3 regions of the Arthrobacter saudimassiliensis genome follow, and region 3 is predicted to be linked to each of the others. Evidence: riboswitches for the same ligand, from Rfam matches in the RefSeq annotation. Region 3 holds a riboswitch; each other region holds the start of a gene.
What was found. A riboswitch is a leader RNA that binds a small molecule or an ion and turns the genes downstream of it on or off. The one in region 3 is predicted to bind S-adenosylmethionine.
Positions count from the first base shown of each region.

Region 1 (7,849 bases), 860 kb from region 3:
CATGTCCCGGTAGTCGAGGTGGTCGAGCAGGTCGCGGGCGGACCCGGAGATCAGCTGCAGCGAGCCGGCGGGCAGGATGCCGGATTCGGTGATCATCTTCACCGCTTCGGCCGCCAGGTATCCGGTGGGGGTGGCCGGCTTGACGATGGTCGGCACGCCGGCGATGAACGCGGGGGCGAGCTTTTCGAGCATGCCCCAGACCGGGAAGTTGAAGGCGTTGATCTGCACCGTGACGCCGGGAATGCGGGTGTAGATGTGCTCGCCGATGAAGGAGCCGTCCTTGGACAGCTGCTCGATGGCGCCGTCGATGATCACCGTGGAGTTGGGCAGCTCGCGGCGGCCCTTGGAGCTGAAGGTGAACAGGACGCCGATGCCGCCGTCGATGTCCACCATGGAGTCGCCCTTGGTCGCGCCGGTGCGGGCGGAGATCTCGTACAGCTCGGCCTTGCGGGAGTTCAGGTACTGCGCCAGCTCCTTGAGCTTGAGGGCGCGCTGGTGGAAGGTCAGGGCGCCAAGTTCGCGCTGGCCCACGGTCCGCGCATGCTCGACGGCGGCGGCCAGGTCGAGGCCTTCGGAGCTGACCAGGGCGAGGGTCTCGCCGGTGCTGGCGTCCCGGACTTCGGCGGGAGCGGAGACCTGGCTGCGCTCGGGGGTCCACCAGGCGTCCTGGACGAAACTGGGAACGATCTGCACGTCAACGGCTGTTGCGGTCATCTTTGACGGGCCCTTTCGGAACGGGACGGGATTCCGGCCTTGGATGCGGCAGCGGGGCCATCCCCGTGCACAGATAACTGACCGGACGGTCGGTAATAAACTCCAGCGTACCGCAATCGTCCGTGGTGCACACCACTGCGTCGACCGTTCACCGCCCGGTTTCGGGCCTCCCCGGCTGACAGCGGCCCGGCTGCGCACTAGCCTTGATCCTCCCTCAGCTGCTCCACCCTTTCGCCTGGAGGCTCCCATGGCATCCCGTATCCTCCGCGCATTGCGCCGTTCTGCCGGCGCCGCTGTCCTCCTGGCCCTGGCTGCCGGAGTTGCTCCGGCAGCGGGGGCTGTTCCGGCAGCGGGGGCTGTTCCGGCAGCAGAGGCCACGGTCACCTGGCACGGAGGCAGGGGCGATGACGGCGGGCGCCACCCGCGCGGCCGCACCGTCGACTATGTGGCCCTCGGCGATTCCTATGCCTCCGGCTACGGCGGCAGCGACGACGTCCGGGAATGCGGCCGAACCGCCTTCGGCTACCCGGCCCTGCTGGATGCCCTGCGCCGGGTGGATCTGCAGGCCGACGCCACCTGCGCCGGAGCGACGGCGCTGACCACCGATCCCGCCCCGCCGGCCGGGCCCGTGGACCTGCCGCAGCAGATTGACACCGTGCTGGCCCAGGGACTGCTGCACCGCGGCACCGATCTGGTCACCGTGACCATCGGCGGCAACGACGTCCGCTTCGGTGACGTCGTTGCCGCGTGTGCCGGCCCCGGACTGCCGGCCACCTGCGCCCCGGCCATTGCCCAGGCCCAGGCGTATGCCCGGACCGTCCTTGCTCCGGGCATCGCCGCCTCGCTGCAGCGGATCCGGGACGCAGCCCCGCGGGCCGAACTCGTGGTGACCGGGTATCCCCACCTCTTCGAGGCCGCCGTCCCCGGCGCGCTGAGCGTACCCGCCCAGGAGCTGTTCAACGCCGGCACCGACGAGCTGAACGCCGTCATCTCGGCACAGCTGCCTGAGGACGCGGTGTTCGTGGACGTGGTGGACGAGTTCGCCGGGCACGGCATCGGCTCGCCGGACCCCTGGATCCGGCTCGAAGGCGGGCCGTTCGACCTGCACCCGAACGCCGCCGGCTACGAACAGGGCTACCTGCCGGCCATCCTCGCCGACGCCTCATTCGACGACCGCCGCGGGCGGCCCGGCTGCCGTTGAGCCCGCAGGAGAACCCGTCGGAAGCTGCGGCGCGGGGACGGACCGGGCCGCGCCGGACAGGACCGGCGCTTCCCCGGTGTCCGAGCCCTGCGCTACAGTAAATCCAGCTTCACGAGATGTGGCACCCGACGCGCCCGGCGCCGAGGGAAGGCTCCGACCTGCCACACACCAACCCCCTTGTTCGGCGGGTGGTTCGGATGACGAAGCGGCCTGCATTCGCCGCAGGCCGTCCGCCTGCGGCACCTCCAGGGTTCCGGTACGGCGGGGGGGCAGCGGCATCCGGCGCAGGCAAGGACAACCCGAAGGGGAACTTTCTTGGGCACCGATACCACGTCCCGCTGCCGCAGCTACACGCCCGGCCACCGCGTCCACTGGATCCACCACCGCCGGATGGCCGAACTGGACTACTGGGTGGACGTCGAGATCCATGTGGATGCCGACCTGCAGCTCATCCATCTGATTCGCGAGGGGCAGCAGCAGCTGTTCTGGTTCCACGACGTGCCGGCGCTGGCCGCGGCGCTGAAGATCGCCGTCGCCCCTCCGCAGTGGTGCCCGCGGTATTCCACGCTGATGGTTCCGGGCGGTTTCCTGGGACCCACCGGGAGCTCTTTTTTCTACTTGGCCCGGCTGGACCGGGTTCATCCCTGCCTGCGCCCGGGCCTCAGCCGATCCGCTGAGGACCAGGTGGCGTCGAGTGAGTGACCGGTCAGTGAGCGGCCATTCGGATCGAGCATCCGGGCCCGCAGCAGGTCCGGCACCTCCGGCCGCGCACCTGCGCTGCGCAGGTAGCCCTCGGTATCGAATCCCTCCAGCGCCGTGAGCAGCGCCGCCCGTTCCGCCTCCGCGCGGTCATGCAGCTCGGCCGGGGTCAGCGGCCGTTCCCGCGGCGTACGCTGCCGGGCGTGGTGGGCGTTGATGCCGCACAGGCCCTGGACATAGTCGGCGGCGATGGTCTCCGGGGCCGCGCCGGCCAGCTGCAGCAGCAGCATGGCGACCAGCCCGGTGCGGTCCCTGCCGGCGGAACAGTGGAAGACGACTCCGCCGTCGGGCGCATCAGCGATCGCCTCCATAACGGCGGCCAGGCGCTGCGGCCAGCGGCGCAGGTTCTCGCGGTAGAACCTGGGCGAATCCATGTAAGGGCCGGTGAGCGCGGTGAAGTCGGGATCCTGCCAGTCCTGAATCGGCAGGGACAGCCGCCGGAAGCGGGCCTGGACGGCGTCGGGCACGTCAGGGTCGCTGTCCCTGCGGCCCTGCTCCTGGACATTTCGCAGGTCGATCACGGTGCGGACCCCGTCATCCCAGGCCTGGCGCCAGCCCTGTTCGGTCAGCCACTCCGCGCGCCCCATCCGGATCAGGCGGCCCGGCCGGACCCGGCGTCCGCCTGCCACGGGCAGCCCGCCCAGGTCCCGGGCGTTGACGGCTCCGTCCCAGTGCCTGCTCCGGCTGTCGGCTTCCATGCATCCAGCGTAGCCTCGGGCGGGCAGGGAGCCTCCGCGCGGTCTCCGCCACCGCCGGATGACCGGCGGCTCCACCGAATCGAGAAGGAGAACCGGATGTCCCCGATTGAAATCATCGAAAAGCCCCTCCCTGCCCTCCGGCTGGCTGCCCGCACGGCCGTCGTGTCGGAGCAGCCCGAGATCGCCGGCGTCGTCGGCCCGCTGTTCGACAGTGTGGCTGCCGAACTGGCCCGGGCCGGAGCGTCGCTGGCGACGCCGGTGGCAGTGTACGAGGCAGGCGAGGCAGGGTTGCGTGTGACCGCCGGCTACGAGCACGCCGGGACGGCGCCCGACGGCGTCGAGACGGTGGGACTGCCCCGCGTCGCCGCCGCGGTATGCGGCGTCCATCTGGGCTCCATGGAGCGTATCGGCGAAAGCTGGCAGGCCCTGCACACGGAGATCATCGCCAGGGGATTCGTTCCGTCCGGGCCCTGCCGGGAGCTCTACCTACGCGCGGTCTCCGATGATCAGAGTGACTGGGTGACTGAGCTGCAGCAGCCCGTCATCCGGCCCTGAAACGACAGTTTCCCGCGGTGGCCGGCCGGACGCCGACAAACGCGGGAAACTGTTGGTGGCCTTGCTAGTTAAGGATCTGGTACCTGAATTCAGGCTGCACGCCGGAGATGCGAAGCTGACCGTCCTCGCTCTTCGTGAAATGGTAGATCAGCTTTCCTTCCACTTCCTCGTCGGTCTTTTTGCCGTTTACCTCGGCGACGTTGACGTAATCAATATCCAAGGCGACGGAAATGCCGTTCTCATCTCCGATGGGGCCGGCGTCGATTGCGGTCGTCTCGATGGCGCGGTCCTTGATATGGACCTCGCCCTCGCCGTAGACGAGGCCGTAGCCGTCCGATGTATCACTGGCTTCCCGGTGGGTGCCCTTGAACACGACGGCGAGGTTCGGGTCATCGGAAATCAGGCTGTTGTAAATCTCCTGCTGCCAGACCGGGTCGAACTTGTCCATGTTCAGCTCCCACCAGTCGACCCTGGCCTGGCTGTCGCCCGGGGCGCCGTTGGCTGCGGTGTCAATCATGTCGACCGCCATTTCAACGGCGAGGCGCTGGGCTTCCTTGATGTCCGCCTCGCTCCAGACCGAGCCTGCCGCCTCGGTGATGACCGAGGGTTCGAACGTGAAGGCAGGATCATCCGGCAGGATGGTTGTCTTGCGCCACTCTCCCCGCTCGTCGGAGGCCAGCTCCTTCAGGGTGGGCATGCCGTCGATCGTCGGCCCGTACTCCACCCCGTCCACAATCACTGTGGTTGGGGACGCTGCGGGGCTCTGGGCGTCAGCCTCGCTTTCACCTGAACAGCCGGAGACGAGAAGGAGGACGGCTGCGGCACCGGCAACCATTCCGGGCTTAATGATCCTGGACATACGCGGCATGCTGACCCCCATTGTCATAAGTATCCGCTTTCAGGCATTCCCGGCAGCGGCCTAAGGCGAGTAGTCAACCCGGGGCGAAGATTGAAGTCAAATCCGCAGATAGGCATTCGCTATCTCCGCGAATTCTCCGGATGCAGGCAGCCCGCCCCCGAAAACGGGAACGGGCTGCCGATGCCGGTTGAGGGTCAGCTCCAGTCGTAGAAGCCCTTGCCGGACTTGCGGCCCAGTTCGCCGCGGGCCACCTTGTCCCGCAGGATCTGCGGGGGCTCGAACCGCGGGCCGAGCGTGGAGGCGAGGTACTCGCTGATGCCCAGGCGCACGTCCAGGCCCACGATGTCGGTGGTCTTCAACGGGCCCGTGGGGTGCTTGTAGCCCAGCACCATGGCGTTGTCGATGTCCTCGGCGGACGCCACGCCCTCCTCGACCATCCGCATCGCCTCCAGGGAGATGGCGACGCCGAGCCGGGAGCTGGCGAAGCCGGGGGCGTCATTGACGACCACGGGGGTCTTGCCCAGGTCCGTGACCCAGGCCGGAGCCAGGGCGGCCAGCTCCTCGGACGTCTGCCGGGCCAGGACCACTTCGATCAGGGTGGAGGCGGGCACCGGGTTGAAGAAGTGCAGGCCGCAGAACCGCTCGGGGCGGGCCAGCTTGTCCGCCAGGTCGGAAACGGACAGCGACGAGGTGTTCGACGCCAGCCACGCGGTCCCGCCCAGCTGCTCCTCGACCCGGGTCAGGGCGGAGACCTTCAGCTCGAAGTCCTCGGGCACGGCCTCGACCACCAGGTCGCAGCCGGCGAAGGATGCGTAGTCGGTGGACACCGACAGCCGGGCTTCGAGCGCCTCGCGGGTCTCGCTGACGGTGCCGCGTTCCACGCTCTTGCCGACGGCCGAGGTGACCCGCTCCAGGGCACCGGCCGCGGCGTCGTCGTCGCGCTCCACCACGGTGACCGCGGCGCCGGAGACGAGGAAGGCGTGGGCGATGCCCGCCCCCATCCGCCCGCCGCCGAGGACGCCGACGGTTTTGGGGATGCTGGTCGGGGTGGTGCTGGATGCCATTACTTCTTTTTCCTTTCCAGGAATGCCTGCATGCGGTCGAACTTCGCCGGGGATTCGAAGAGGATGCCCTGGGCGAGGGTGTCGATGACGGGGTGCGCCTCCGCCGGAGCGTGGAACACGGTCTTGGTGATGCGCACGGCCAGCGGGTCCTGCTTCCCGATCCGGTCCGCCAGGGCGTTCGCGGCGTCGAGCAGGGCGTCGGGTTCGTGGATTTCGGTGATCAGCCGGACGGCGAGGGCCTCCTCGGCGTTCAGCACCCGGCCGGCGAGCAGGATCTCCTTGGCCAGCGGCTCGCCCACAAGCTCCTTCAGCCGCCAGGTGGCCCCGGCGGCGGCCATGATCCCGAGCCCGGTCTCCGGGTTGCCGATCTTCACCTTCGGCGTGCCCAGGCGGAAGTCGGCGGCGAAGGCCAGCTCCGCTCCCCCGCCCAGCGCATAGCCGTCGACGGCGGCGATCACCGGCATCGGCAGCTTGGCGATGCGGTGGAAGATCGTCGAGTTGATGCCGCGCAGGGCATCTTCCCGACGGCGCTCGCGCAGCTGGGCGATATCGGCGCCTGAGGCGAAGATGCCGTTCGACCCGGCGAGGATGAGGACCTTGGGGTTCTCCTCCAGCTCGGCGCACAGGGCATGCAGCTCATCGACCATGGCCTGGTCGATGGCGTTGCGCACCTCGGGCCGGTCCAGGACGGCGATGACGCGGTCCTGCTGCTCGGTGACGCGCAGGGTCTTGAAGGCTGCGAAGTCCGCCACTTAGACCGCCTCGAGGAGCATGGCGGTGCCCTGGCCGACACCCACGCACATGGTGGCGATGCCCTTGGACACGCCTTCGCGCTCCATCCGGCCGAGCAGGGTGATCGCGATCCGGGAGCCGGAGGAACCCAGCGGGTGGCCGAGCGCGATCGCGCCGCCGTCGGTGTTCACGATCGACTCGTCCACGCCGAGGCGGCGGATGCAGGCCAGCGACTGGGTGGCAAAGGCTTCGTTGAGCTCGAAGGCGCCGACGGCGTCCAGCGGGGTGCCGGTGCGCTCGAGCAGCTTCTGCGTGGCCGGTACCGGGCCGATGCCCATGATCTCCGGCGCGACGCCGGCGGACACGCCGTCCACGATCCGGGCGCGGGGCTTCAGGCCCAGCTTCTCGATGGCGCGCTCGGAGGCGACGATGATCGCCGAGGCGCCGTCGTTCAGCGAGCTGGCATTGCCGGCGGTGACAATGCCGCCGGGCTTCACCACCGGGCGCAGCTTGGCCAGCACCTCCAGGGTGGTGCCTTCACGGGGACCTTCGTCAGTGTCCACGACGGTGTCGCCCTTGCGGCCCTTGACCGTCACCGGCACGATTTCGTCCTTGAAATGCCCCGCGGCGATGGCGGCGAGTGCCTTCTGATGGGAGGCGACGGCGAACGCGTCGGCGTCCTCGCGGGAGATGTTGTCGACGGCGGCCAGCTCCTCAGCGGTTTCCGGCATGGAGTAGGTCATCTTGCCGTCACGGGCCAGGTCGCCCTTGCTGAAGCGCTCGTTGACGAAGCGCCAGCCGATGGCCGTGTCGAAGGTGTCGCCGGGCTTGGCGAAGGCCTTCGACGGCTTCTCCATGACCCAGGGCGCCCGGGACATGGATTCGACGCCGCCGGCGATGACGACGTCGGCCGCGCCGGCCTTGATCATGTGCGAGGCCATGATGATCGCGGAGAGGCCGGAGGCGCAGAGCCGGTTGACGGTGATGCCCGGCACGGCGTCGGGGTAGCCGGCCAGCAGTGCGGCCATGCGCGCCACGTTGCGGTTTTCCTCGCCGGCACCGTTGGCGTTGCCGAGGATGACCTCGTCGACGACGGCCGGGTCCAGGCCTTCCCGGGCCGCGAGCTCGCTGAGCACGAGGCCGGCCAGATCATCGGGACGGACCGAGGAGAGCCCGCCTCCGTAGCGGCCCACCGGGGTCCGCACGCCGCCCACCAAAAACGCTTCAGCCATGTCACTCCTTCGTGCGGGACGCCGGCGGATCCGGC
Region 1 covers NZ_JBNHFX010000001.1:610,060-617,908, forward strand. Annotated here, with positions in the region: gene paaZ (phenylacetic acid degradation bifunctional protein PaaZ) at 1-714, opposite strand, end outside; gene AC5RV6_RS02790 (SGNH/GDSL hydrolase family protein) at 962-1,915, shown strand; SAM riboswitch class IV at 2,023-2,150, shown strand; gene AC5RV6_RS02795 (hypothetical protein) at 2,231-2,617, shown strand; gene AC5RV6_RS02800 (tyrosine-protein phosphatase) at 2,554-3,372, opposite strand; gene AC5RV6_RS02805 (GyrI-like domain-containing protein) at 3,469-3,927, shown strand; gene AC5RV6_RS02810 (hypothetical protein) at 3,992-4,786, opposite strand; gene AC5RV6_RS02815 (3-hydroxyacyl-CoA dehydrogenase family protein) at 4,981-5,850, opposite strand; gene AC5RV6_RS02820 (enoyl-CoA hydratase/isomerase family protein) at 5,850-6,575, opposite strand; gene AC5RV6_RS02825 (thiolase family protein) at 6,603-7,814, opposite strand.
Region 1: it holds a riboswitch for S-adenosylmethionine, as region 3 does, so the genes downstream of both, AC5RV6_RS02795 (hypothetical protein) here and AC5RV6_RS07005 (LLM class flavin-dependent oxidoreductase) in region 3, are expected to answer to the same signal.

Region 2 (7,849 bases), on a different contig from region 3:
TTTGAGAGGACTGCTTTGCTGCGCACACATGCGCTTGGCACCCTGAGGGCCGAGCATATTGGTCAGACCGTCACCCTTGCAGGCTGGGTGGCCCGGCGCAGGGACCACGGCGGCGTCGCCTTCCTCGACCTGCGTGATGCCTCCGGCGTGGCGCAGGTGGTGGTGCGGGAGGAGGAGGTCTTCCACGGGCTGCGCAACGAATACGTCCTGCAGATCACCGGCAAGGTGGAAAAGCGGCCCGAGGGCAACGAGAACCCGGCGCTGGCCACCGGCGAGGTGGAGGTCATCGCCGACGAGGTGGTCATCCTCAACACCTCCGATCCGCTGCCCTTCCAGATCGACGAGCATGTGGAGGTCGGCGAGGAAGCCCGCCTGAAGCACCGCTACCTCGACCTGCGCCGCCCGGCCCCGGCCGCCGCGCTGCGCCTGCGCTCCGAAGCGAACCGGGTGGCCCGCGAGCTGCTGCACGATGAGGGCTTCGTCGAGATCGAAACCCCCACCCTGACCCGCTCGACGCCTGAAGGCGCCCGCGACTTCGTCGTTCCGGCCCGCCTGGCCCCGGGCTCCTGGTACGCCCTGCCGCAGTCCCCGCAGCTGTTCAAGCAGCTGCTGCAGGTCGGCGGGTTCGAGAAGTACTACCAGATCGCCCGCTGCTACCGCGACGAGGACTTCCGCGCCGACCGGCAGCCGGAATTCACCCAGCTGGACATCGAGGCCAGCTTCGTCGAGGAAAACGACATCATCGCCCTGGGCGAGCAGATCGTGAAGTCGCTGTGGAAGCTGATCGGCGTCGAGATCGAAACCCCGATCCGCCGCATGACCTACGCCGAGGCCATGGCGAAGTACGGCTCCGACAAGCCCGACCTGCGGTTCGGTCTGGAACTGACCGAACTCACCGAGTTCTTCAAGGACACCACCTTCCGCGTCTTCCAGGCCCCGTACGTCGGCGCCGTCGTGATGCCCGGCGGCGCCTCGCAGGCCCGCCGCACCCTCGACGCCTGGCAGGAATGGGCGAAGCAGCGCGGCGCCAAGGGCCTGGCCTACGTGCTGGTCCAGGAGGACGGCAGCCTGACCGGCCCGGTGGCCAAGAACCTCACCGACTTCGAGCGCGAGAACCTGGCCGGCACCGTCGGTGCCAAGCCCGGCGACTGCATCTTCTTCGCCGCCGGTGACCAGTCCTCGGCCCGGGCGCTGCTCGGAGCCGCCCGCGTGGAGATCGGCCACCGCACCGGACTCATCAATCCCGGCGACTGGGCCTTCGTGTGGGTTGTCGACGCGCCCATGTTCGAGCCCGCGGCAGCGGCCGTGGCAGCCGGTGACGTCGCCGCAGGAGCGGGCGAGTGGACGGCCGTGCACCACGCGTTCACCTCGCCGAAGCCCGAGTTCCTCGACACGTTCGACACCGACCCCGGTTCCGCGCTGGCCTACGCCTACGACATCGTCTGCAACGGCAACGAAATCGGCGGCGGGTCCATCCGTATCCACCGCCGTGACGTGCAGGAGCGCGTGTTCAAGGTGATGGGCATCTCCGAGGAAACCGCGCAGGAGCAGTTCGGGTTCCTCCTGGAGGGCTTCAAGTACGGCGCCCCGCCGCACGGCGGCATCGCCTTCGGCTGGGACCGGGTGGTGGCCCTGCTGGCCGGCGCGGAGTCCATCCGCGACGTCATCGCGTTCCCGAAGTCCGGCGGCGGCTACGACCCGCTGACCAACGCTCCGGCTCCGATCAGCGCGCAGCAGCGCAAGGAAGCCGGCGTCGACTTCAAGCCGGAGAAGAAGCAGGACAAGCCTGCCGACGCTCCCGCTTCCCCGTCCGGCCGGTAACGAAGCCGGGCCTCTACCCAGGTCCGGTCTGCGACGAAGCCCGGCTGCCGTGTTGGCAGCCGGGCTTCGTGCGCTCCCGCCCCGAGGCGGCCCGGCCCGCAGGCGGGGTCAGGCGAACGCCGGCACGCTCAGGTTCCGGAACGCGGACCCGTGGAAGACCAGCGGTTCGTGCCGTTCCTCGTGCGTGGAGTAGCCGTGTACCCGCAGCAGCACCACGGCGTGGTCTCCGGCCGGGACCTCATTCTCCACCGAGCATTCAAGCCAGAGCGCAGCCTCGTCGAGGAACAGTGCGCCGGTGTCCGCCTGGTGCAGGCTGAGGCCGGCGAAACGGTCCCCGTCGCGGGAGGCGATCTGGCGGCAGACGCCGTCGTGCCCGGTGCCGAGGACCGAGACGCCGATCCGCCCGGCCCGCTTCAGGACCGGCCAGGTGCGGGAGGAGTTCTGCACGGCGAACATCACCAGCGGCGGATCGAGGGAGACCCCGACGGTGAAGGACGACGCAACGATGCCCTGCGGGCCGCCGTCGACCTCTGCGCAGAGAGCGGCGATGCCGGAGGGGAAGCGCCCGAAGGCACGGCGCAGGGCGGTCGGCTGGAGATCGGTAACAAGTGTCATGGGACGTCCTCTGCCTGAGGCGTCCTCCGCGCTGCTGCATGCGAAGGGACGCTGTACTTGCCGCAGCGGGAAATCCACCGGAGCGGCCGAATCGTCACCTGGAGCACCCCGCTACGGCGAGAGGGTTGCCGTCCAGCCGGCCAGGGCCTCTGGCTGGAACTCTTGATTCTGGCTCCCAATCTAGGGCCGGCACGGTCGAGGGGCAAACGGCCCGGCCGACGGCGGGCCCGGGCCGCAACAGTTTGTAACGCCGCCTGAACGCAGGGCGCGCGCCGTCGGCGCAGCCGCCCGGCAGCCCGGTAGTAGGGTGTGGGCATGAGAGAGCGCTGGTTCAAGCAGGTGGACGTGTTCGGCAGCAGCCCGTATCTGGGCAACCCCGTGGCCGTGGTGCTGGAGGGCCAGGACATCTCCGACCAGGCCATGCAGCAGTTCGCCCGCTGGACCAATCTCTCGGAGACCACGTTCCTGATGCCGCCGACCATCGCCGGCGCCGACTACCGCGTCCGGATCTTCACGCCGAACGGGGAGATCCCGTTCGCCGGGCATCCCACGCTGGGCAGCTGCCACGCCTGGCTGGAGGCGGGCAACCGGCCCCGCACTCCCGGCACGGTGCTCCAGGAGTGCGAAATCGGCATCGTCACCCTGCACGCCAACGCGGGCCTCGCCGCCTTCGAAGCCCCCCGGCTGCGGCGCAGCGGCCCGCTCGACGACCCCACCCTCACCCAGGCGGTGACGGCCCTGGGCCTGCGCATCGACCAGGTCCGCGGCCATGCCTGGGTGGACAACGGGCCCGGCTGGCTCGGCCTGCTGCTGGCCGACGCCGAGACGGTCCTCTCGCTCAAGCCCGACAACGCCGCCCTCGGCAGCCTGCGGGTGGGCGTCATCGGCCCCTACGAGGACACCTCGGAGGCCGATTTCGAGGTCCGCGCCTTCGTGCCGGCCCTCGGCATCGCCGAAGACCCCGTCACGGGCAGCCTCAACGCCGGCCTGGCCGTCTGGCTGATCGGCGCGGGCCTGGCGCCCGACCGCTACGTGGTGAGCCAGGGCACCGCCGTCGGGCGGAAGGGCCGGGTGCGGATCTTCCAGCGCGACGGCGGCATCTGGGTCGGCGGCGAGTCCGTCACCTGCGTCGACGGCTCCGTCCGCCTCTGACCGACCGATGACCCGAGGAGCCCGCTGTGTTCAGCCTCTATGACCTGCCGCGGCGGATCATCGCCGCCCCCATGGCCGGCGGCCCGTCCACGCCCGAACTCGCAGCCGCCGTGTCCGACGCCGGCGGCCTGGGTTTCCTGGCCGGAGGCTACCTGGCCGCCGATGTGCTGGAAGGCCGGATCGCACGCCTGCAGGACCTGACGCGGCGCCCGTTCGGAGTGAACCTTTTCGTCCCGGACGCGGCCAACACGCAGGAGACGGCGTCCACCTCCGGCACCGGCCCGGACGCGTACGAGGCGGCCGCACAGTACCGCGGCCAGCTGCTCGACGAGCAGGCCACGGGTGCCCTGCCGCCCACGCGGCAGCCGCTGCCGCTGCCTGACGCCGCCGACGACGACGGCTGGGAGGCGAAGCTGGGCCTGGTCCTGGAGATGTCGGTACCGGTGGTGTCCTTCACCTTCGGGGCGCCCACCGCCGAGGTGGTGGGGCAGCTGCACGAGGCGGGAACCGCCGTCGTCATCACCGTCACCGACCCCGAGGAGGCGGAAGCCGCCGTCGGATCCGGGGCGCGGATCCTCTGCGTCCAGGGCCCCGACGCCGGCGGCCACCGCGGCACGCTGCGCACCGCCGCCGAGCCGGGCACCGATGCGCTTCCGGACCTGCTCGAGGGTGTGCGCACCGTCCTCGGGGACGTCCTGCCCGGACCGCGCGAAACAGTGGAGCTGATCGCCGCGGGCGGGATCAGCGGGCCGGGGCAGGTGGCGGAGCTGCTGACGGCCGGGGCGGACGCCGTCCAGGTGGGCACGGCCCTGCTGCTGGCGCCTGAAGCCGGAACGCACCCGCTGCACCGCCAGGCCCTGGCGGGGGAGCGGTTCGCCGATACGTCGCTGACCCGGGCCTTCTCCGGCCGGTGGGCACGCGGCCTGACCAATGACTTCATGCGCCGGCACCGTGACGCGCCGGCCGCCTACCCGCTGGTCAACCAGATCACCCGGCCGCTGCGGGCGGAAGCCGCCGAGCGGGGAGACGCCGACCTGATGAGCCTGTGGGCCGGGCGGGGCTTCCGTGAGGCCCGCCCGCTGCCGGCTGCCGGGATTGTCGAGGAGCTCTGGGCCGGAGTGCGCTGAGCGTCAGTCCGGCAGATGGATGGTGACGGCTACGGAACACGCGTCGGATGCAGCTCTGCGTAGCGACGCGAGGTTCGGGTCCTGCACATCGACCGGGCGCAGCAGCGGCAGCCGGCTCCATGGCTGCAGGGCCCTCGCCTCCCGCAGCTGGCTGATCAGCAGCCGGTCACCGCCGGCGGCCAGATACTGGGGCGCGGCGTCCCCGGCCGATGCTGCGGCAAAGAGCACAGCGGCCGCTGATGCCGCCGCCTCCACCAGTGCATCGGCCTGTTTGGCGCGTCGTCGGGCGTAGCGCTGCTGGGAGCCGCCGCCTGCGGCGGTCCGGCCCTGCACATACCGGCTGCCCGTCTTGGAACGCAGCAGCCGTCCCTCCCTGGCCACGCCCACGGCCCAGCCGCCGCGGCGCACCAGCACCAGCCCGACGGTGCGCGACTGGCCGGCCAGCGCAGCGAGGCGCCCGACGTCGTCCGCACCGCGTCCGGGACGTCCGTCCTCGGGCCAGGGCGCAGCCAGCACGGCCCGGGCACCGTTCGCCGCTGCCGCCTCCAGTCCCTCATCGGTGGCCGTGACCGTCAGCGGCCCTTGGGCGGCGGCGAAACGGTCGAGCCAGCCGGCCAGCCGGGGGCCGGGCACGCTCGTCCGACGGGTTACGGTCATGATCAGGTCCTTGCGGTGCTGGGAGGGTCGGGGCCGGTGCTGGGAGGGTCGGGGCCGGTGCTGGGTGGATCGGTGGCGGTACGGGGTGGATCGCTGGCGGTGCGGATGCTCTGTCGAGTCTGCCAGACCCCGCCGGCCGGACCCGGCCTCGGCACTTCCGGGGGTGCCGCGCGGCCGGCGCCGCGGACTGTCCGCGGGCACCAGTAGGCTGGAACGGTGAGCGATTTGTTCAGCAGCGCCTTCGATGAGGACCGGGACGACGCCGACGAGGCACCTGCGGGAAGTGCGGCGCGGCGCCCGCGCAGTCCGCTGGCGGTCCGGATGCGGCCCCGCAGCCTGGACGAGGTGGTCGGGCAGCAGCATCTGCTCGGACCCGGCTCGCCGCTGCGGACCCTGGCTGAGTCCGCCGATGACCGGAACCCCGCAGGCCCCACCTCGGTCATGCTCTGGGGCCCGCCGGGCACCGGCAAAACCACCCTTGCCCATGTCGTGGCGCGCGGCGCCGGGCGCAAGTTCGTGGAGCTGTCCGCCATTACCGCCGGCGTGAAGGACGTCCGCCGGGTCATGGAGGAAGCCCTCACCAACCGGGACCTGCACGGCATCACCACCGTGCTGTTCCTCGACGAGATCCACCGCTTCAACAAGGCCCAGCAGGACGCCCTGCTGCCCGGCGTGGAAAACCGCTGGGTGGTCCTGATCGCTGCCACCACGGAGAATCCGTCGTTCTCCGTGGTCTCCCCGCTGCTGTCCCGGTCCCTGCTGCTGACGCTCCGGCCGCTGACGGAACAGGACATCGCCGGACTGCTCAACCGGGCGGTGGCGGACGAACGCGGACTCGCCGGCCGGGTCACGTTGAGCGACGAGGCCCTCGAACACCTGGTCCGGCTTGCCGCCGGCGACGCCCGGCGGGGCCTCACCGCCCTGGAGGCGGCCGCCGGCGTCGCGTTCTCGGAACGCGGATCCGACGACGGCGGGGTGCCGGTGATCCTGCTGCCGCACGCCGAGAAAGCTCTCGACGTGGCGGCGCTGCGCTACGACCGGGCGGGAGACCAGCATTACGACGTCGCCAGCGCCTTCATCAAATCCGTCCGCGGCTCCGACGTCGACGCCTCGCTGCACTATCTTGCACGAATGCTGGAAGCGGGGGAGGACCCGCGCTTCGTCTCCCGGCGGATCATGATCTCCGCCGCCGAAGACATCGGCATGGCTGACCCCACCGCCCTGCAGACCGCCGTCGCCGCGGCGCAGGCCGTGCAGCTGGTCGGCATGCCGGAGGCCCGGATCATCCTGGCCGAGGCCGTGGTGCACCTGGCGACGGCACCTAAGTCCAACGCCGCCTACGCGGGAATCAACGCCGCGATCGCCGATGTCCGCGCCGGCCGGGGCCAGGGGATCCCCGCGCATCTGCGCGACGCGCACTACCCCGGAGCCAAACAGCTCGGCCACGGCCGCGGGTACGTCTATTCGCATGACGCCCCGCACTCGGTGGCGCGGCAGCAGTATCCGCCGGACGACCTCGTGGGGCGGAACTACTACGAGCCCACCGGCAACGGCGTGGAGCGGGAGATCGGACCGCGTCTGGAGCGGCTGCGCGGCATCATCCGCGGCACCCCGATGCCCCCGCGGCCGGCGGCTGCGGCCCCGGCACCGGGAGCGGCTGCTCCGGAGGCGGTTGCTCCGGAGGCGGTTGCTCCGACGGCGGCCGCGCCGGCTGCTGCCGGAGACGAGGGTCCGGCAGCGGACACGGCGGCCGAGCCGGCGCCCGCCGCACCCGCACCTGAGGCAGAGAAGCCCCGGTCCAAGACCAGGACCCAGCCCGAGTCGAAGACCAAGGCCGCGCCCAAGCCCAGGGCTCAGGCAAAGTCCAAGGCTCAGCCCAAGCCCTAGGCTGCCTCTGTTCCCGCAGGCGAGGCCGCCGTCGGGCCGGATTTCCGGCGGTGCAGGCCGTGCTAACATTGACGGTTGACTGGCAAGCCCGTGCCGGACGCCTTCGTGCGCCTCGGCTCAGGACTGTAGCAGACGGCAGCGGTTGACCGGAGCTCTCCCTAATGGAGGCCAGCATGCACTCAGCAGTCGCAGATTTCGGGACCTGGTCCCGTCCTGCGGCCAAACCGCCGAAACAGTGAAAGGTTAACGTGGCTAACAACACACGTGCCCGCCGTCAGGCCCGCGCTTCGCGTGCCCTCGGCATTGCCCTGACTCCCAAGGCAGCCAAGTACTTCGAGCGTCGCCCGTACCCCCCGGGTGAGCACGGCCGTGCACGCCGCAAGCAGGACAGCGACTACGCCGTCCGCCTGCGCGAGAAGCAGCGCCTGCGCGCCCAGTACGGCATCCGCGAGGCCCAGATGGGACGCCTCTTCGAGGAAGCCCGCCGCACCGCCGGCCTGACCGGTGAGAACCTGGTCGAGCTGCTGGAAATGCGCCTCGACGCCCTGGTCCTGCGTGCCGGCTTCGCCCGCACCATCGCCCAGGCCCGC
Region 2 covers NZ_JBNHFX010000002.1:576,063-583,911, reverse strand. Annotated here, with positions in the region: gene aspS (aspartate--tRNA ligase) at 16-1,821, shown strand; gene AC5RV6_RS09855 (flavin reductase family protein) at 1,930-2,436, opposite strand; SAM riboswitch class IV at 2,485-2,604, opposite strand; gene AC5RV6_RS09850 (PhzF family phenazine biosynthesis protein) at 2,752-3,588, shown strand; gene AC5RV6_RS09845 (nitronate monooxygenase) at 3,615-4,715, shown strand; gene AC5RV6_RS09840 (acVLRF1 family peptidyl-tRNA hydrolase) at 4,719-5,372, opposite strand; partial or broken gene AC5RV6_RS09835 (replication-associated recombination protein A) at 5,589-6,980, shown strand; gene rpsD (30S ribosomal protein S4) at 7,508-7,849, shown strand, end outside.
Region 2: it holds a riboswitch for S-adenosylmethionine, as region 3 does, so the genes downstream of both, AC5RV6_RS09855 (flavin reductase family protein) here and AC5RV6_RS07005 (LLM class flavin-dependent oxidoreductase) in region 3, are expected to answer to the same signal.

Region 3 (7,849 bases):
TGGAGGGCGGGCACGAGGAGCTGCTTCCCGCGCGGGCCGACACGATGGTGCTGGAGGTTTCGCCCACGGAGTTCCTGCGGGTGCAGGAACTCGTCGGCGGCTCCGTGGTGATGGACCGGGTGACCCTGGCGCGCCGGCATTAGGCCGCCGTCCCGCCGGATCGCCGCGACGCGCAGATCCGCGCGATCGCCGGGATGCACGGCTCGTTCTGCAGGCTCGTGGTGTCGCCGAGCGTGCTGCCCTCGAACAGCTGGGTGAGCAGGCGGCGCATGATCTTCCCGGAGCGGGTCTTCGGCACGTCCGGCACGGGCACGACGGCGGCCGGCTTGGCGATCGGGCCGATCAGTTTGGCGACGTGGGCGCGCAGCACGGCCGTGGCGTGTTCCGGCTCGGCGTCGTCGGACAGCACCACGAACGCGACGACCGCGTGTCCGGTGAGCGGATCCGCGGCGGGGCAGACGCCGGCCTCGATCACCCAGGGGTGGGAGACCAGCGCGGACTCGATCTCGATGGTGGACAGCCGGTGCCCGGACACGTTCAGCACGTCGTCCACCCGGCCGAGGATCCAGGTGTCGCCGTCGTCGTCGTACTTCGCGCCGTCGCCGGCCAGGAACCAGCCCTGCTCGGCGTAGGCGCGCCAGTAGGAGTCCAGGTAGCGCTGCGGGTTGCCCCACACGGTGCGGGCCATGGCCGGGCCGATCCGGTCCACCACGATGAAGCCCTGGGTGTTCGGCGGCACCGTGTCGCCGGCCTCGTCCACGATCCGGGTGGAGACGCCGGGCAGGGCGCGGGTGGCGCAGCCGGGCTTGAACGCCGCGTCCGTGGGGCGCGGGGAGAGGATGGTGGCCCCGGTTTCGGACTGCCACCAGGTGTCCACCATGGGCACCTCGCCGCGGCCCAGGTTCTGCCGCAGCCAGCGCCACGCCTCCGGGTTCACGGCTTCGCCCACGGTGCCGAGCAGCCGGATCGAGGACAGGTCCCAGGTGTCCGGGACGCCGGCCGGGAAAGCGCCCATCAGGGACCGGACCAGGGTGGGCGCGGTGTAGTAGCTGGTGACCTTGTAGCGTTCGATGATCTCGAAGTGCCGGCCGGCATGCGGCACCGCCGGGGTGCCCTCGTAGATCACCTGGGTGACGCCGTTGGACAGCGGCCCGTAGATCTCATACGTGTGCGCGGTGACCCAGGCCAGGTCAGCGGTGCACCAGTGCACGTCCGTCTCCCGCTGCGCAGGGTCCGGGTGCGAGAAGAGGTACTCGTGGCTCCAGGAGGCCTGGGTGAGGTAGCCGCCCATGGTGTGCACCAGGCCCTTGGGCTTTCCGGTGGTGCCGGAGGTGTACATGATGAACAGCGGGGTCTCGGCGTCGAACGCCTCCGTAACGTGGACGTCGGAGGCGGTGTCCACGGTCTCGTGCCACCACAGGTCCCGGCCCGCGGTCCAGTCGATGTCCGAGCCGGTGCGGCGGACCACCAGCACGTGCTCGATGGCGTTGTCGCCGGCGACCGCGGCGTCGGCATTGGCCTTCACCGGAACGGCGGTGCCGCGGCGGAACTGCCCGTCGGTGGTGACCAGCAGCTTCGCGCCGGTGTCCTCCACCCGGAACTTCAGCGCTTCGGCGGAGAAGCCGCCGAAGACCAGCGAATGCACCGCCCCGATCCGGGCGCAGGCCAGGGTGATGACGATGGTTTCCACGATGACCGGCAGGTAGATGACCACCCGGTCGCCGCGGCCGATGCCCAGGGCGAGCAGCGCGTTGGCGGCCCTGGACACGTCCTTCTGCAGATCGGCGTAGGTGACGGTGCGCCGGTCGCCGGGTTCGCCCTCGAAGTGCAGCGCCACCTTGTCCCCGCGGCCGGCGGCGACGTGCCGGTCCACGCAGTTCACCGCCACGTTCAGGGTGCCGCCGGCGAACCATTGGATCCTCGGCACGGTGTACTCGGCGTCGGCGGCCGGCACCTCGGGAGCGGAGAGCCGGCGCGGCCGGTCAAAGGTGTGCGCGGTATGCCAGGGCGTTTCCCACTGCAGCCGGCGGGCGGCGTCCTCCCAGAACGCGATCCGCTCCGCCTCCGAGGCGAAGCCGGCGACGTCCTCCCGGCCGGCCGCCGGTACGCCTTCGGTGTCGGTGAGGTTCAGGCCCATCGCCGCACCGCCCACCGCTCGACGATGCCCAGCAGCGCATCGGTGGCCTTGCCGATCACGGCCAGCAGCACGATGGCCAGCAGCAGCCGGTCGGTCCGGCCGTTGTTCTGCGAATCGGTGAGCAGGAAGCCCAGCCCCATTGAGGAGGCGATCAGCTCCGCGGCCACCAGGAACAGCCATGCCTGGGCCAGGGCCAGCCGCAGGCCGGAGAACACCGAGGGCACGACGGCGGGCAGCTGCACCGTGCGCAGCAGCCGCAGCCCGTTCAGGCCGAAGGCGCGGGCCGCCTCCACCAGCTTCGCGTCCACGTGCCGCAGGGCCAGCGAGACGGTGGTGAAGACCGGGAAGAACGCGCCGATGGCGATCAGGGTGATCTTCGAGTCCTCGCCGATCTTCATCCACAGGATCAGCAGCGGCACCCAGGCCAGCGACGGCACCGCCCGCAGCGCGCCGATCGCCGGGCCGAGCAGCACGTCCGCCAGCCGGGACAGGCCGAGCAGGGCGCCGAGCACCAGGCCCAGGGCCGCGCCGATCGCGAAGCCGATCAGCACCCGCTGGGTGGAGATCGCCACGTGCAGGCCCAGCTCGCCGCGGGAGATCAGGTCGGCGGCGGCCGTGGCGACCGCCGTGGGGGAGGGCAGCTGCACCGGGCTGAACAGCCCGGCGGCGGTGACGGCCTGCCAGGCGGCGAGGATCAGGGCCGGGACCAGCAGGCCCAGGCCCAGCCGGGCCCACCGGTTGCCGAGGACGCCGCGGGCGCCGGCAGCCCGGTCGGGCTTCGGTGCGGCTGCGGGGGCACCCGCGGGGCCGGCTGCGCCGCCGGGCACGACCGCCGCGCCGGTGGCGTAGGGGACGTCGGGCGCCGTCACTGTGCGTCCCTGATGGCGTCGGGATCGGCCTGCTGCACGAAGGAGTCGTCGAGCAGGGTGGCGATGGCCTCGTCGATGGCCGCCTGGTCGGCGACGTCGCCGGTCTCCACGAAGCTCGGGCCGACCTTCTCCAGGACCGTGCGCTGCGCCTCGCCGGGGGCGGGGTCGACGTCGAGGTTGCTGCGCTCGAGGATCACGGTGCGGGCCACCTCCAGGTTCAGGCCGGCGACGTCGGCCAGGATCTGCGCGGTCTCCTCCGGATTCTCGGCGGCCCAGGCGCGGGCCTTTTCGTAGGCGTTCACCACGGCCTGCGCGGTTTCCGGCTGTTCCTCGAGGAAGGACTCGGTGGCGTTCAGGAAGCCGTAGGTGTTGAAGTCCAGGTTGCGGTAGAACAGCTCCGCTCCGGCCTGCTCGGCGCCGGCCATGATCGGATCCAGCCCGGCCCAGGCGTCCACGGAGCCGTTCTCCAGGGCGGTGCGCCCGTCGGCGTGCTGCAGGTTCTGCACGGTCACGTCGGAGGTTTCCAGCCCGGCCTCCTCCAGCGCCTGGACCAGGAAGAAGTACGGGTCGGTGCCCTTGGTCGCGGCCACGGATTTGCCTTGAAGGTCCGCGACCGAGGTGATGTCCGAGTCCGGGGAGACCAGCAGGGCCGCCCATTCCGGCTGGGAGTAGATGCTGATGGTCTTGATCGGGGAGCCGTTGGAGCGGGCCAGCAGGGCGGCGGAGCCGGCGGTGGAGCCGACGTCGATCGCTCCGGCGCGCAGCGCCTCGTTGGCCTTGTTGGAACCGGCCGACTGCACCCAGTTCACCTCGATGCCGTCCTCGGCCAGGGTCTCCTCCAGCCAGCCCTGGTCCTTGATGACCAGGGACAGCGGGTTGTAGGTGGCGAAGTCGATGTTCAGGGTGCCGGCGTCGCCGGTGCCCGCAGCGGCGGGATCGGCGGCGTCCTCACCGGCCACGCAGCCGGTCAGGGCCAGCGAGGCGGCGGCCGCGGCGGCCAGGAGGGTGAAGGGACGGCGGAGGGAACGGCTGTTCATGGGAGTCCTTTGCTGGGAACGTGCTGAGCATGGGTCGGGACACGGCGGTCCCGGAGCCGGCGTCGGGAGGACGGCGGCGGGGAAGGAAAAGGGGAAGCGGAGGCAGCGGGCGGCGTCGACGGCCTAGCGGCGTTCGACGCCGAGGCTTTCGAGCAGCTCGACCCGCATTCGGGCCAGCCCGGCCGAGGCACGGTCCCGCGGGCGCTCGCCGGGCACGTCGATGACGCGGGTGATGGTGGCGCCGGGGGCCTCGCCGTCGCGGCCGAGGACGATGATCCGGTCCGCGAGCTGCAGTGCCTCGTCGACGTCGTGGGTCACGAGGAGCACGGTGGCGGGGGTGGCCCGGTGGATGTCGAGCAAAAGGTCCTGCATCTTCAGCCGGGTCAGCGCGTCCAGGGCGCCGAACGGCTCGTCGAGGAGCAGGACGCCGGGGGTGCGGGCCAGCGCCCGGGCCAGGGAGGCCCGCTGGGCCATGCCGCCGGAGACGGCCGTCGGGCGGTGCTTGGCGAACCGGCCGAGCTCCACCAGCTCCAGCAGTTCGGCGACCTTGGCCTTGCCGGCGCTGGCGCTGATGCCGCGCGGCAGGCCCATGGCGATGTTCGCCTGCAGGGTCTGCCACGGCAGCAGCCGCGGTTCCTGGAACGCGACGGCGCAGCGTTCGTCAATGCCGGAGACCGGAGTGCCGTCGATCAGGACGGAGCCGCGGGTGGGGTGGTCCAGGCCGGCTGCGGCGCGCAGCAGCGTGGACTTGCCGCAGCCGGAGGCGCCGAGGATGGCGAGCACCTCACCGGCACGGACCTCGAAATCGACGTCGCGGAGCACGGTGTGCGCCTGCGGCCCGGAGCCGAAGGTCCGTTCCAGCGCGCTGAAGGTGACAGGAAGGGCGGAGCCGCGCCGGGTCTCGGCGGCGGCAGGGGACTGGGATGCCAGCACAGATGTCATAGATTTCTCCATCGATCCTGGCAGTAGCACCCTACGGAGATCGCCCTGGGCCCGCGGTGCGGGCCTCCTGCGGCGGTCTCCTCGTTATCGCCGCGCCTCAAGGAGGAAGCACGGCGACCAGGGTTGCTGCGGCGTCACGGAGCCAGGTCTCTCAGCCGCTCGGGATGGTCAAGAGACCACTAAACGCCCCCGCCCCGGGATCCGGCAAGTCCGGGCGTAACATTTCCTGCGCCTGCCCGGCCCGCTTTCCGGCGGCCTTTCCAGGCCGGAGGCGCGTACCGGCGTCGGGCATTACGGCCCGTGACCCGGCACGTTTGCCAGCCGGGCCGGCAGGGCCCACGATGGGACGCGTACCCATCCGGAGCGGCCGAGAGACCTGGCTCGTCGACGCCGCAGCAACCCCCTGTTCCGCAGGGACGGTGCTACTGCCAGGACCGATGGAGGAATCTCATGCCTGCTTCCGCGCGCCGCCAGATCCGTTTCAACGCCTTCGACATGAACTGCGTGGGCCACCAGTCCCCGGGCCTGTGGCGGCATCCGCAGGACCAGTCCGCCCGCTACACGGACCTGGACTACTGGACCAGCCTGGCGCAGACCTTGGAGAAGGGCCTGTTCGACGGGCTGTTCATCGCCGACGTGCTGGGCACCTACGACGTGTACGGCGCCTCCAACGAGGCGACCCTGCGGCAGGGCACCCAGGTGCCGGTGAACGATCCGCTGCTGACCGTCTCCGCCATGGCGCATGTGACCGAGCACCTGGGCTTCGGCGTCACCGCCGGCACCGCCTATGAGCACCCGTACCCGTTCGCCCGCCGGCTGGCCACCCTGGACCACCTGACCCGCGGCCGGGTGGGCTGGAACGTCGTCACCGGCTACCTGCCGTCGGCGGCGCGGAACATGGGCCAGGAGGACCAGCTCGAACACGACGAGCGGTACAACCACGCCGACGAATACCTCGAGGTGGTCTACAAGCTGCTCGAAGGCTCCTGGGAGGACGACGCCGTCGTCCGCGACCCCGAATCCGGAGTGTTCACGGACCCGGCGAAGGTGCACGAGATCCGGCACGAGGGCAAGTACTTCAAGGTGCCGGGCATCGCGATCACCGAGCCCTCCCCGCAGCGCACCCCGGTGATCTACCAGGCCGGGGCCTCGCCGCGCGGCGTCGCGTTCGCCGCCGAAAACGCCGAGGCGGTGTTCATCGGCGCGCACAGCAAGGAGAAGCTCAAGGCCACGGTGCAGCGGATCCGCGACGCCGTCGAGGTCGCCGGGCGGGACCGGCATGACGTAAAGATCTACACGCTGCTGACCGTGATCACCGACGCCACCGCCGAGGGTGCCGCCGCCAAGCACGAGGAGTACCAGCGCTACGCCAGCACCGAGGGCGCGCTCGCGCTGCTGTCCGGGTGGATGGGCATCGACCTGTCCGAATTCGACCTGGACGCGCCGATCGGTGACGTGCAGTCCAACGCCATCCAGTCCGCCGTTGCGAACTTCCAGAGCGGCGACGACGGCGGCGCGCCGTGGACGGTGCGCGACATCGCCGCCGCTGCGGGAATCGGCGGGCTGGGCCCGCGCCTGGTGGGCTCCGGCGCCGAGGTGGCCGAGGAGCTGATCCGCTGGGTGGAGGACACCGACGTGGACGGGTTCAACCTGGCCTACGCCATCACTCCGGGCACGTTCGAGGACATTGTCGAATTCGTGGTGCCCGAGCTGCAGAAGCGCGGCGCGTACCGGACGGCGTATGAGCCGGGCACGCTGCGGCACAAGCTGTTCGGCGCCGGAGACAAGCTGCCGCAGACGCACCGCGGCGCCCGGTTCCGGCTGCGTCCCGCCGAGGTCGCCCGCTGATCAGAGCGTCGAGGCCACGAAAACCTGCGCCGGCCCGGTGAAGGCGGCCGTCGCGGGCTCGCCGGCATACAGGATCTTGGCTCCGGGCTCGATCTCCGCCGAGGTCCCGTTCACGGTGATGCCGGCGGGGTCCAATGCGGCCAGCACTCCGCTGAACGGACCCACCCGGACGGGTTTCGGGTCCTTGCCGACGACCACCCTGCGCAGGTCCAGGCCGTCGCTCCAGAGCGGGATGCGCTGCTCGCCGTCGCCGACGTCGAGCACGGGCAGGGGGAAAGGGGCCGGCTGTCCGCGGCCGGTCAGCTGCTGCAGTTCGCAGAGATCCACGTACTCCTTGGTCAGGCCGGCCTTCAGCGCATTCTCCGAGGTGCCCATCACCAGCACGGCCTGGCCGGAAAGATAGGTGTGCAGGCATCCCGGAGGAATCACGGCTGCGTGGCCGGGATCCAGGTGGATCAGCTGCATGCAGACGGCCAGCAGAATGCCGCGGTCCTGAGGGAACAGCTGCTGCAGCCGGCGGACCACGGCCGCTGCCTCCGCGGCAGGTCCGTCAAGGCGAGGTGCACGGGCGACGGCCTCGGCGGTTTCCCGCAGGGCGGCAGCCGTTTCATGTGGCGTCATGCGCAGGATCGAGTGGATGGCCGTCTCGTGGCGGAAGCGGAGGTAGGAACGGAGCCAGGGCAGCTCCAGGTCCGCAGCTATGGCCTGAAGCTCCTCCGGAGTCCGTTCCCCTGCAAGCACGCGCAGGGGCGTGAGGGCCACGGCGACCTCACACTTCGGCTCCCGGTCCTTGTAATTGCGGTTGCCGGCGGCCAAGGGCACGCCTCGGGCCTGTTCCCGCACAAATCCCGCCAGGGCCTGCTCCCAGTGCGGGTGCAGCATGATCGGCAGCGGAACGTCGGCGTCCAGGACCTGGAGGCGGAAGGGAAACGGCGAGCCGGATTCGGTCACCGGAGGCGGCAACGCGGCGGCCTGATCCGAAGCGAATCGGGCCAGCGTTTGCCAATACGTTTCGG
Region 3 covers NZ_JBNHFX010000001.1:1,474,983-1,482,831, forward strand. Annotated here, with positions in the region: gene AC5RV6_RS06980 (hypothetical protein) at 1-143, shown strand, start outside; gene acs (acetate--CoA ligase) at 140-2,137, opposite strand; gene AC5RV6_RS06990 (ABC transporter permease) at 2,128-3,006, opposite strand; gene AC5RV6_RS06995 (aliphatic sulfonate ABC transporter substrate-binding protein) at 3,003-4,043, opposite strand; gene AC5RV6_RS07000 (ABC transporter ATP-binding protein) at 4,167-4,985, opposite strand; SAM riboswitch class I at 5,337-5,429, shown strand; gene AC5RV6_RS07005 (LLM class flavin-dependent oxidoreductase) at 5,436-6,833, shown strand; gene AC5RV6_RS07010 (type I phosphomannose isomerase catalytic subunit) at 6,834-7,784, opposite strand.